Regions from separate parts of the Streptomyces sp. NBC_00704 genome, predicted to be linked through region 2. Evidence: riboswitches for the same ligand, from Rfam matches in the RefSeq annotation. Region 2 holds a riboswitch; the other holds the start of a gene.
The links. Region 2 has a riboswitch for S-adenosylmethionine ahead of thrC (threonine synthase). Riboswitches for the same ligand answer to the same signal wherever they lie in the genome.

Region 1 (4,699 bases), 1.6 Mb from region 2:
TTCGGCTTCCTGCTGTTCGTCCTGGGCATGTTCACCGGATTCACCGGTTACTCGCTCCCGGACGACCTGCTCTCCGGCACCGGTGTGCGCTTCACGCAGGGCGCGATCCTGTCGATGCCGATCGTCGGCACGTACATCTCGATGTTCCTGTTCGGCGGCGAGTTCCCCGGCCACGACTTCGTGGCCCGGTTCTACTCGATCCACATCCTGCTGCTGCCGGGCATCATGCTGGGCCTGATGGTGGGCCACCTGATCCTGGTCTTCTACCACAAGCACACGCAGTTCGCGGGCCCCGGCAAGAGCAACAAGAACGTCGTGGGCATGCCGCTGCTGCCGGTGTACATGGCCAAGGCCGGAGGCTTCTTCTTCCTGGTCTTCGGCGTGATCGCGGCCATCGCGGCCGTGGCGCAGATCAACCCGATCTGGGCCATGGGCCCCTACCGTCCGGACCAGGTGTCGACCGGCGCCCAGCCCGACTGGTACATGGGCTTCGCCGAAGGCCTGATCCGCTTCATGCCGGGCTGGGAGATCAACTTCTGGGGCCACACCCTGGTCCTGGGCGTGTTCATCCCGCTGGTGCTGTTCGGCGTCCTGCTCGCCCTGCTGGCGCTCTACCCCTTCATCGAGGCGTGGATCACCGGCGACAAGCGCGAGCACCACATCCTGGACCGCCCGCGCAACGCCCCGACCCGTACGGCGCTGGGCGTCGCCTGGGTCACGATGTACATGATCATGCTGGTGGGCGGTGGCAACGACCTCTGGGCCACCCACTTCCACCTGTCGATCAACGCGATCACCTGGTTCGTCCGGATCTTCTTCTTCGCCGGACCGGCCATCGCGTACATCGCCACCAAGCGGATCTGTCTCGGCCTGCAGCGTCGCGACAAGGACAAGGTGCTGCACGGTCGCGAGACCGGCACCATCAAGCGCCTGCCGCACGGTGAGTTCATCGAGATCCACGAGCCGCTCAGCCAGGAGCAGCTGCACACCCTGACCGCGCACGAGCAGTACGCGCCGGCCGCGATCGGCGCCACCGTCGACGACAACGGCGTCGAGCGCAAGGTCACGGGCAAGGAGAAGCTCCGCGCCAAGATCAGCGAAGCGTACTTCGGCGAGGACCAGCAGATCCCGAAGCCCACCGTCGAGGAGTACAAGGAGATCACGAGCGGCCACGGCCACCACTGATCGCCCGGGCGTCGCCACGCCACGCACAGGGCCCCGTCCGGTTGCCGGACGGGGCCCTGTGCCGTGCCCGCGGCTGGATAGGGTGGGGTTCACCGTGTTCCACGACTCGCGGCCGGCGACGCGGCCCCCGGGTCCCGCGCCGCACACCGGCCGGCGAAGCACGACGCACGACGTATGAAGCACGACTCACGACGACACACGCAGGAGCGGCTATGAGCGCTGTGACCCCCGCTGGAGGCGACACCGCGGCGGGCCGTTCCTGGCCCGAGGTGCTGAACGGCCTGCTGTACGGCCGCGACCAGGACGCGGACGCCACGTTCTGGGCGCTGGACCGGATCATGCGCGGCGAGGCGACCGACGCCCAGATCGCCGGGTTCGTGGTGGCGCTGCGCGCCAAGGGCGAGACCGTCGCCGAGATCAACGGCCTGGTCCGCGCGATGTACGAGCACGCCAACCTGATCGAGGTGCCGGGTCCGACCGTCGACATCGTCGGCACGGGCGGCGACGGCGCGAAGACCGTCAACATCTCCACGATGTCGGCGATCGTCGTCGCCGGCGCGGGCGCCACGGTCGTCAAGCACGGCAACCGGGCCGCGTCCTCCGCGTCCGGCGCCTCGGACGTCCTGGAGAAGCTCGGCGTCAATCTGGAGCTGACCCCGAAGCGGGTGCAGGAGGTCGCCCAGGAGGCCGGGATCACCTTCTGCTTCGCGGTCAAGTTCCATCCGGCGCTGCGCCATGTGGGCGCCGCGCGCGGGCAGCTCGGCATCCGCACGGTGTTCAACGTGCTCGGTCCGCTGACCAACCCGGCCAGGGTGGCCGCCCAGGCGGTCGGGGTCGCCGACCCCCGCATGGCGCCGGTCGTCGCCGGCGTCTTCGCCGAGCGGGGAAACTCCTCGCTGGTCTTCCGCGGCGACGACGGCCTCGACGAGCTGACCACCACGGCCACCTCGCGCGTGTGGGTCGTGCGCGACGGCAAGGTCACCGAGGAGAGCTTCGACCCGCGCGACGTCGGCCTCGCCCTCGTCCCGGTCGAGGCGCTGCGCGGCGGCGACCCCTCGTACAACGCGGAGGTCGCCCGCCGGCTGCTGGAGGGCGAGACCGGCCCGGTGCGCGACGCCGTCCTGCTGAACTCGGCGGCGGCCCTGGTGGCGCTGGAACCGGGGGCCGGGCCGCTGGCCGGGCAGCTGCGGGCCGGCATGGACCGGGCGGCCGAGTCCATCGACTCCGGCGCGGCCAGGCGGGCGCTGGAGCGCTGGGTGGCGGCCAGCAACGCGTGACGCCGGCGGCGGCGGTCGTCCCGCGATCCGGACACGGGTTGCGGGACGACGATCACCTGACGTAGTTTCCTGTACCAGGTCATGAGTGACAGTCATGAGGCCCCGGCCGACTGTCCGGCAACCCTCCGTCCGTGGCGGGGTGCCCCGGGTGAAGACCAGGCCGTGGACAGCAAGGTCCACGGCAAGCGCGGACCCCTCGCGAAACCAGGGGTCCTGGGTCGTCCGAGGGAGTCTCCCGTGAGCAAGCGAATGCGCTAGGGCGCAGAGCCCCGCCCCGCATCCCCTGCACCTCTCTTCCCCTTCCTCCGTGCCGGAGCGCTGTCCGCCCGCACGGCGGTTCCCCCTGCTCTCACGGGAGTTCGCCATGTCCGTCTCCACCCTTGCCGCCGCCCGCACCCTTTGTGCCCCCCTGCCCGTTCTGGGCCGGGACGTCACCGTTCCGCTCGTGACCGGCGGCGAGGTCGCCTACGCGGCCCTCGACTACGCGGCCAGCGCCCCCGCCCTCCAGCGCGTCTGGGACGACGTGGCGGCCTACGCCCCCTACTACGGCAGCGTCCACCGCGGCGCCGGCTACCTCTCGCAGCTGTCCACGGACCTCTTCGAGAACGCCCGCCGCACCGTGACCGAGTTCCTCGACTGCCGCCCGGACGACCAACTGGTCTTCACCCGCTCGACGACGGACTCCCTCAACCTGCTCGCCTCCGCGCTCCCCGCCGGCTGCCAGGTCTTCGTCTTCGAGACCGAGCACCACGCCTCGCTGCTGCCCTGGACGAACGCCCACGTCACGTACCTCGACGCCCCGCGCAGCCCGCGCCAGGCCGTCGACACCCTGGAGCGGGCCCTCGCCGCGCGCGACCCGCACGGTCCGGCCCTGGTCTGCGTCACCGGCGCCTCGAACGTCACCGGCGAGCTGTGGCCGGTGCGCGAGCTGACGGCGGCGGCGCACGCCCACGGCGCCCGGATCGTCCTCGACGCCGCCCAGCTGGCCCCCCACCACCCCGTGTCGGTCCGTGACCTCGACGTGGACTGGATCGCCTTCTCCGGCCACAAGCTGTACGCGCCCTTCGGCAGCGGCGTCCTGGCCGGCCGCGCCGACTGGCTCACCCTGGCCGACCCCTACCTCGCGGGCGGCGGCGCCAGCCGCAAGGTCACCCGGCGCGAGGACGGGGGAGTGGACGTGGAGTGGCACGAGAGCGCCGCCCGCCACGAGGCCGGCTCCCCGAACGTGATCGGCGCGTACTCCATCGCCTCGGCCTGCAAGGCGCTGACCGAGGCGGGCTTCGACGCCCTGGTCGCCCGCGAGGAGCACCTGATCGCCAAGGTGCGGGCGGGACTGGCCGACGTCCCCGAGGTGCGGATCCTGTCCCTCTTCGGCGAGGATGCCCCCCGGGTCGGCGTGCTGTCCTTCGTCGTCGAGGGCTGGAACAGCTCCCACTTCGCCGCCGCCCTCTCCGCCGAGTACGGCATCGGCGTCCGCGACGGCCTCTTCTGCGCCCACCCCCTGGTCCGCACCCTCCTGGGCGGCGACCTGCAGACCCAGGGCGAGTGCGGCGCCCCCGAGGCGGCACCGGGGGAGAAGTCCCTCAACGCCATCCGCGTGAGCTTCGGCGCGGGCACCCCCGACGAGCACGTCGACCGCTTCGTGACGGCGGTCCGCGAGCTGGTCACCCAGGGCGCGAAGTGGCAGTACCACACGGAGAACGGCCGCTGCGTCCCGTCGGTGAACTGAACAGCCCCCCAAGCGGGGCCGACATGCCGCCAACGTGGGGGCCACCCCCTCAGGGGCGCGCGGAACTGCGGGGAACTGCGCGCTCGGCCCCGGCGGCAGTGCGCGGGTGGCGGGGCCCGCATGACCCCGACGTGAGGGCAGCCTCCCCAGGGGCGCGGGGAACTGCGCGCCCAGCTGACACGGAGCCGCACCCGCCCGCGGCGCGAGGGCCCCCGGCGGCAGTGCGCGGGTGGCGGGGCCCGCATGACCCCGACGTGAGGGCCACCCCCTCCAGGGGCGCGGGGAACTGCGCGCCCAGCTGACACGGAGCCGCACCCGCCCGCGGCGCGACGGCCCCCGGCGGCAATGCGCGGGTAGCGGGGCCCGCATGACCCCGACGTGAGGGCCACCCCCTCCAGGGGTGCGGGGAACTGCGCGCCCAACCGACACGGAGCCGCACCCGCCCGCGGCGCGAGGGCCCCCGGCGGCAGTGCGCGGGTGGCGGGGCCCGCATGACCCCGACGTGAGG
Region 2 (4,699 bases):
TAACGCCAATGATTAGCACTCGACCCCTGAGAGTGCAAGCGCCCCGGTGAGACCCGCGTCGTCGCGGACACCCCGCCCGGCCCCCGCGGACCGGGGCGGGCGCCCGGCCCCGGGCAGGCCGAAGGGCTCGCACCCCGGGAGGTGCGAGCCCTTCGACAGATGTGCCGGACGTACAGAAGAACGACGCTGTCAGTCGGCGCGCGCTTCAGCCGGTCGCGAGCCGGACCATGTCCGCCTGCGGCCCCTTCTGGCCCTGCGAGATCTCGAAATCGACCCGCTGACCCTCTTCCAGGGTGCGGTAGCCGTCCATCTGAATCGCGCTGTAGTGGACGAAAACATCCGCACCACCGTCGACCGCGATGAAGCCGTACCCCTTCTCCGCGTTGAACCACTTGACGGTGCCCTGAGCCATGCCTAACTCCCCTATTACTGGCCCTTGCACAGATCCACACTTCGCGGATCCGGGTCAGACCTCACCCCCCATTGGTTGGGGGCGTGCGCCGGAACGCGTCGACCGCGGCCGAATGTATCTGTCCAACTGCCCTCTGCAACAGGTCACTCGGACGAGAATTCCGGACGCACGGGATCCGGAATGTGGCGAGAATTCGCCCGAATGCAGGGCAAGTCGGGCCCCAGGAAAGCCACAAAAGCCGCGAAAGGGGTCTGCACTTTGGCTGCTTCTTGTCGGCTGAAGAAAGAAAAGAAAGGCTCCGGATCCGGTGATCCGGACCGGGTTCCCCAACTGTACCGCGCTCAACCACACTGAATTGCCCCCTCCGCTTCTATCGCGGAGAGGGCAATTCGGTGAACTCTCGGTAATCGCTGTTACCGACGGTTACTACCGGCGGGTACTGAACGGCGTCAGCCGCCGGCCACGGCGGGGATGATCGAGACGCCGGCGCCGTCCGGGGTCGCCGTCTCCAGGCCCTGCTCGAAGCGGACGTCGTCGTCGTTCACGTACACGTTGACGAAGCGGCGCAGCTTGCCCTGGTCGTCCAGGACGCGCGCGGCGATGCCGGTGTGGTTCTTCTCCAGGTCGGAGATGACCTCGCCGAGGGTCGCGCCCTCGGCCTTCACCTCGGCGGCGCCGCCGGTGTAGGTGCGCAGGATGGTGGGGATGCGGACGTTGACGCTCATACGAGGCCAGCCTCTCGGAAGGAGTCCAGGTTCGGACGGATGGTCGCGGTCAGGCCCGTGCCGGCCACCGCGTCCAGGGTCTTCAGACCGTCACCCGTGTTGAGGACGACGGTGGTCTTCGCCGGGTCCAGGAGACCGTTCTCGATCAGCTTGCGCGTCACCCCGACCGTGACCCCGCCGGCGGTCTCCGCGAAGATGCCCTCGGTCCGCGCCAGCAGCCTGATCGCGTCGACGATCTGCTCGTCGTCCACGTCCTCCACGGCGCCGCCGGTGCGGCGGGCGATGTCGAGGACGTAGGGGCCGTCCGCCGGGTTGCCGATGGCCAGCGACTTGGCGATGGTGTCCGGCTTCTGGGGGCGCACCACGTCGTGCCCGGCCTTGTAGGCGACGGACACCGGGGAGCAGCCCTCGGCCTGCGCGCCGAAGATCTTGTACGGCCTGTCCTCCACGAGCCCGAGCTTGATGAGCTCCTGGAGACCCTTGTCGATCTTCGTGAGCTGGGAGCCGGAGGCGATCGGCACGACCAGCTGGTCGGGCAGGCGCCAGCCGAGCTGCTCGCAGATCTCGTAGGCCAGCGTCTTCGAGCCCTCGGCGTAGTACGGGCGCAGGTTGACGTTGACGAAGCCCCAGCCCTCGCCCGCCGGGTCGCCGATCAGCTCGGAGCAGAAGCGGTTGACGTCGTCGTAGTTGCCCTCGATGCCGACCAGCTCGCCGCCGTAGATGGCGGCCATGACGACCTTGCCCTGCTCCAGGTCGTGCGGGATGAACACGCAGGAGCGGAAGCCCGCCCGGGCGGCCGCGGCGCCCACGGCGCCGGCGAGGTTTCCGGTGGACGAGCAGGACAGGGTGGTGAAGCCGAAGGCGCGGGCGGCCTCGATGGCCTGGGCGACGACGCGGTCCTTGAAGGAGTGCGTCGGATTGCCGGAGTCGTCCTTGACGAAGAGCTTGCCGGGCTCGACGCCCAGCTCGCGGGCGAGGTTGTCGGCCTGCACGAGCTTGGTCCAGCCGGGGTTGATGTTCGGCTTGTCCGCCACGTCGGCCGGGACGGGCAGCAGCGGCGCGTAGCGCCAGATGTTCGCCGGGCCCGCCTCGATGCGCTTGCGCAGCTCCTCCGTGTCGTAGGAGGAGAAGTCGTACGCGATCTCGAGGGGGCCGAAACACTCCTCGCACGCGAAGAGCGGGCCGAGGGGGACGCGGTGACCGCATTCGCGGCAGCTCAGCGCCGCGGCGGGACCGAGGTCCACGGAAGAGGTCGGCGTAGAGTCGGTGGTGCTTGCAACAGTCTGCGCAGCCATGTGAGGCGAGGCCCTTTCTCCTCATCTTCCTCACGACGCATCTCGCCGTGAGACGGATTTGGCACCTTCCCGAGCCGGGAGCCTCGCGGAGCGCGCACCTGGTGATCGGTGTGCGGTACGAGACCGGCTGGAGGGTTGCCGGGGCTTCATCGGGCCGTGTCCCTCTGCCCCTCTGGATGAGCGGTGTGAAGTTGTGAACGGGGGCGACCGGACATGCGATGGTCATCCGCGTTGTTCAAGACTGTAACCGAAGGCCAGGACAGTTGAGATAGTCGTCCGAACCGCGAGATGGATCACACGGTCACCCCCCGCGCACAGGGAGTGATCATGACAGTGAGGAGCCGTGGACCGTGCTGGAAGAAGTCGAGCGCTGGCTGGCCACCCGCTCCTGGTCGGTGGCCGATCGCCCGCTGCACAGCGTCCTGGCCGCGAAACGCGCCACGAACCAGTCGGTGTCCGTCGTCCTGCCCGCGCTGAACGAGGAGGAGACCGTCGGCGACATCGTCGCCGTCATCCGTCACGACCTCATGCACCAGGCGCCGCTCGTCGACGAGATCGTCGTCGTCGACTCGGGATCCACCGACCGCACCTCGCAGGTCGCCGCTGCGGCCGGGGCGCGGGTCGTCCACCGGGACGAGATCCTGCCGCGCATACCGGCCGCGCCCGGCAAGGGCGAGGTCCTGTGGCGCTCGCTGCTGGTCACCACCGGCGACATCGTCTGCTTCGTCGACGCCGACCTGCGGGAGTTCTCCTCCGACTTCGTCACGGGGATCGTCGGCCCGCTGCTGACCGATCCGGACGTGGACCTGGTCAAGGCCATGTACGACCGCCCGCTGGCCGGCGCATCGGGGCAGGGCGGGCGGGTCACCGAGCTGATGGCCCGGCCCCTGCTCAACATGCACTGGCCGCAGCTGGCCGGGTTCGTGCAGCCCCTCGGCGGCGAGTACGCGGCGCGCCGCACCCTGCTGGAACGGCTGCCCTTCCCCGTCGGCTACGGCGTGGAGCTCGGCATGCTGGTCGACGCCCTGCACCTGGTGGGCCTGGACGCCCTGGCCCAGGTCGACGTCGGCGTGCGCAAGCACCGCCACCAGGACGGCCAGGCCCTCGGCCGCATGGCGGCGGCCATCTACCGCACGGCGCAGCTCCGGCTGGCCCGCGGCCACCTGGTCCGCCCGGCCCTCACCCAGTTCGAGCGCGGCCCGTCCGGCTTCGAGCCCCGCACCCACGCCGTGGACACGGAGGAGCGCCCGCCGATGGCCCAGATAGCCGAGTACGCGTCCCGCAGGGTGGCCTAGGAGCAGACCCGAGGCCGCCCGCGGGTCAGCCCGGGCGGCCTGGCGGCCGGCACCGGACGCCGGCGGCGGGCGCCGGGGCCGGCGAACGTTTGAGCGTTTACGGAGCGGGCTAGGTTGAGGCTTATGGCTTCCACGCACGACACGTCCGCCTCCCGCGGTTCCGCTCAGGTACTGGTCGCGTCCAACCGCGGCCCGGTCTCCTACGAGGTGCGCGAGGACGGCTCGCTGCACGCGAAACGCGGGGGCGGCGGGCTGGTCTCCGGTCTGTCGGCCATCGGCCCCGACGCGGGCGCGCTGTGGGTGTGCTCGGCGCTCACCGACGGCGACCGGGAGGCGGTCGCGCGCGGCATCGGCGAGGAGGGCGTGCGGATGCTGCCCGTCCCGGCCGACGTGCACGCCGACGCCTACAACGGCATCGCCAACTCGGTGCTGTGGTTCGTCCACCACATGCTCTACCAGACGCCGCTGGAGCCCGTCTTCGACGCGGAGTTCCGCCGCCGGTGGGCGGCCTACGAGACCTACAACCGGACCTTCGCGCAGGCGCTGGCGCAGGAGGCGGCGCAGGGGGCGTCGGTCCTGGTGCAGGACTACCACCTGTGCCTGGTGCCGGGGATGCTCCGCGAGCTGCGCCCGGACCTGCGCATCGGCCACTTCTCGCACACGCCCTGGGCGCCGGTGGACTACTTCGGCCTGCTCCCCGACGACATCCGCGGGCAGCTGCTGGCGGGCATGCTCGGCGCCGACCGGCTGGGCTTCCTCACCCGGCGCTGGGCGGACGCGTTCAGCGCGTGCTGCACCGAGTTCGCCGGCGGGCCCGGCAAGACGCGGATCGGCGTGCACGGACTGGGCGCGGACGGGGAGTTCCTGCGTGAGCGCTCGCGGCGCGCGGACGTCGACGAGCGCATGGCGGCGCTGCGCGCGGAGATCGGCGCCGCGCCCGACGGCGGGGCGCGCAAGGCGATCGTGCGCGTG

Region 1: another riboswitch for S-adenosylmethionine. It lies ahead of OG802_RS09585 (aminotransferase class V-fold PLP-dependent enzyme); the one in region 2 lies ahead of thrC (threonine synthase).

Annotation. Positions count from the first base shown of each region.
Region 1 is NZ_CP109000.1:2,165,520-2,170,218, reverse strand. It holds gene qcrB (cytochrome bc1 complex cytochrome b subunit) at 1-1,185, shown strand, start outside; gene trpD (anthranilate phosphoribosyltransferase) at 1,398-2,462, shown strand; SAM riboswitch class IV at 2,540-2,656, shown strand; gene OG802_RS09585 (aminotransferase class V-fold PLP-dependent enzyme) at 2,827-4,191, shown strand.
Region 2 is NZ_CP109000.1:3,720,964-3,725,662, forward strand. It holds gene OG802_RS16125 (cold-shock protein) at 206-412, opposite strand; gene OG802_RS16130 (MoaD/ThiS family protein) at 862-1,137, opposite strand; gene thrC (threonine synthase) at 1,134-2,432, opposite strand; SAM riboswitch class I at 2,451-2,615, opposite strand; gene OG802_RS16140 (glucosyl-3-phosphoglycerate synthase) at 2,783-3,727, shown strand; gene OG802_RS16145 (alpha,alpha-trehalose-phosphate synthase (UDP-forming)) at 3,851-4,699, shown strand, end outside.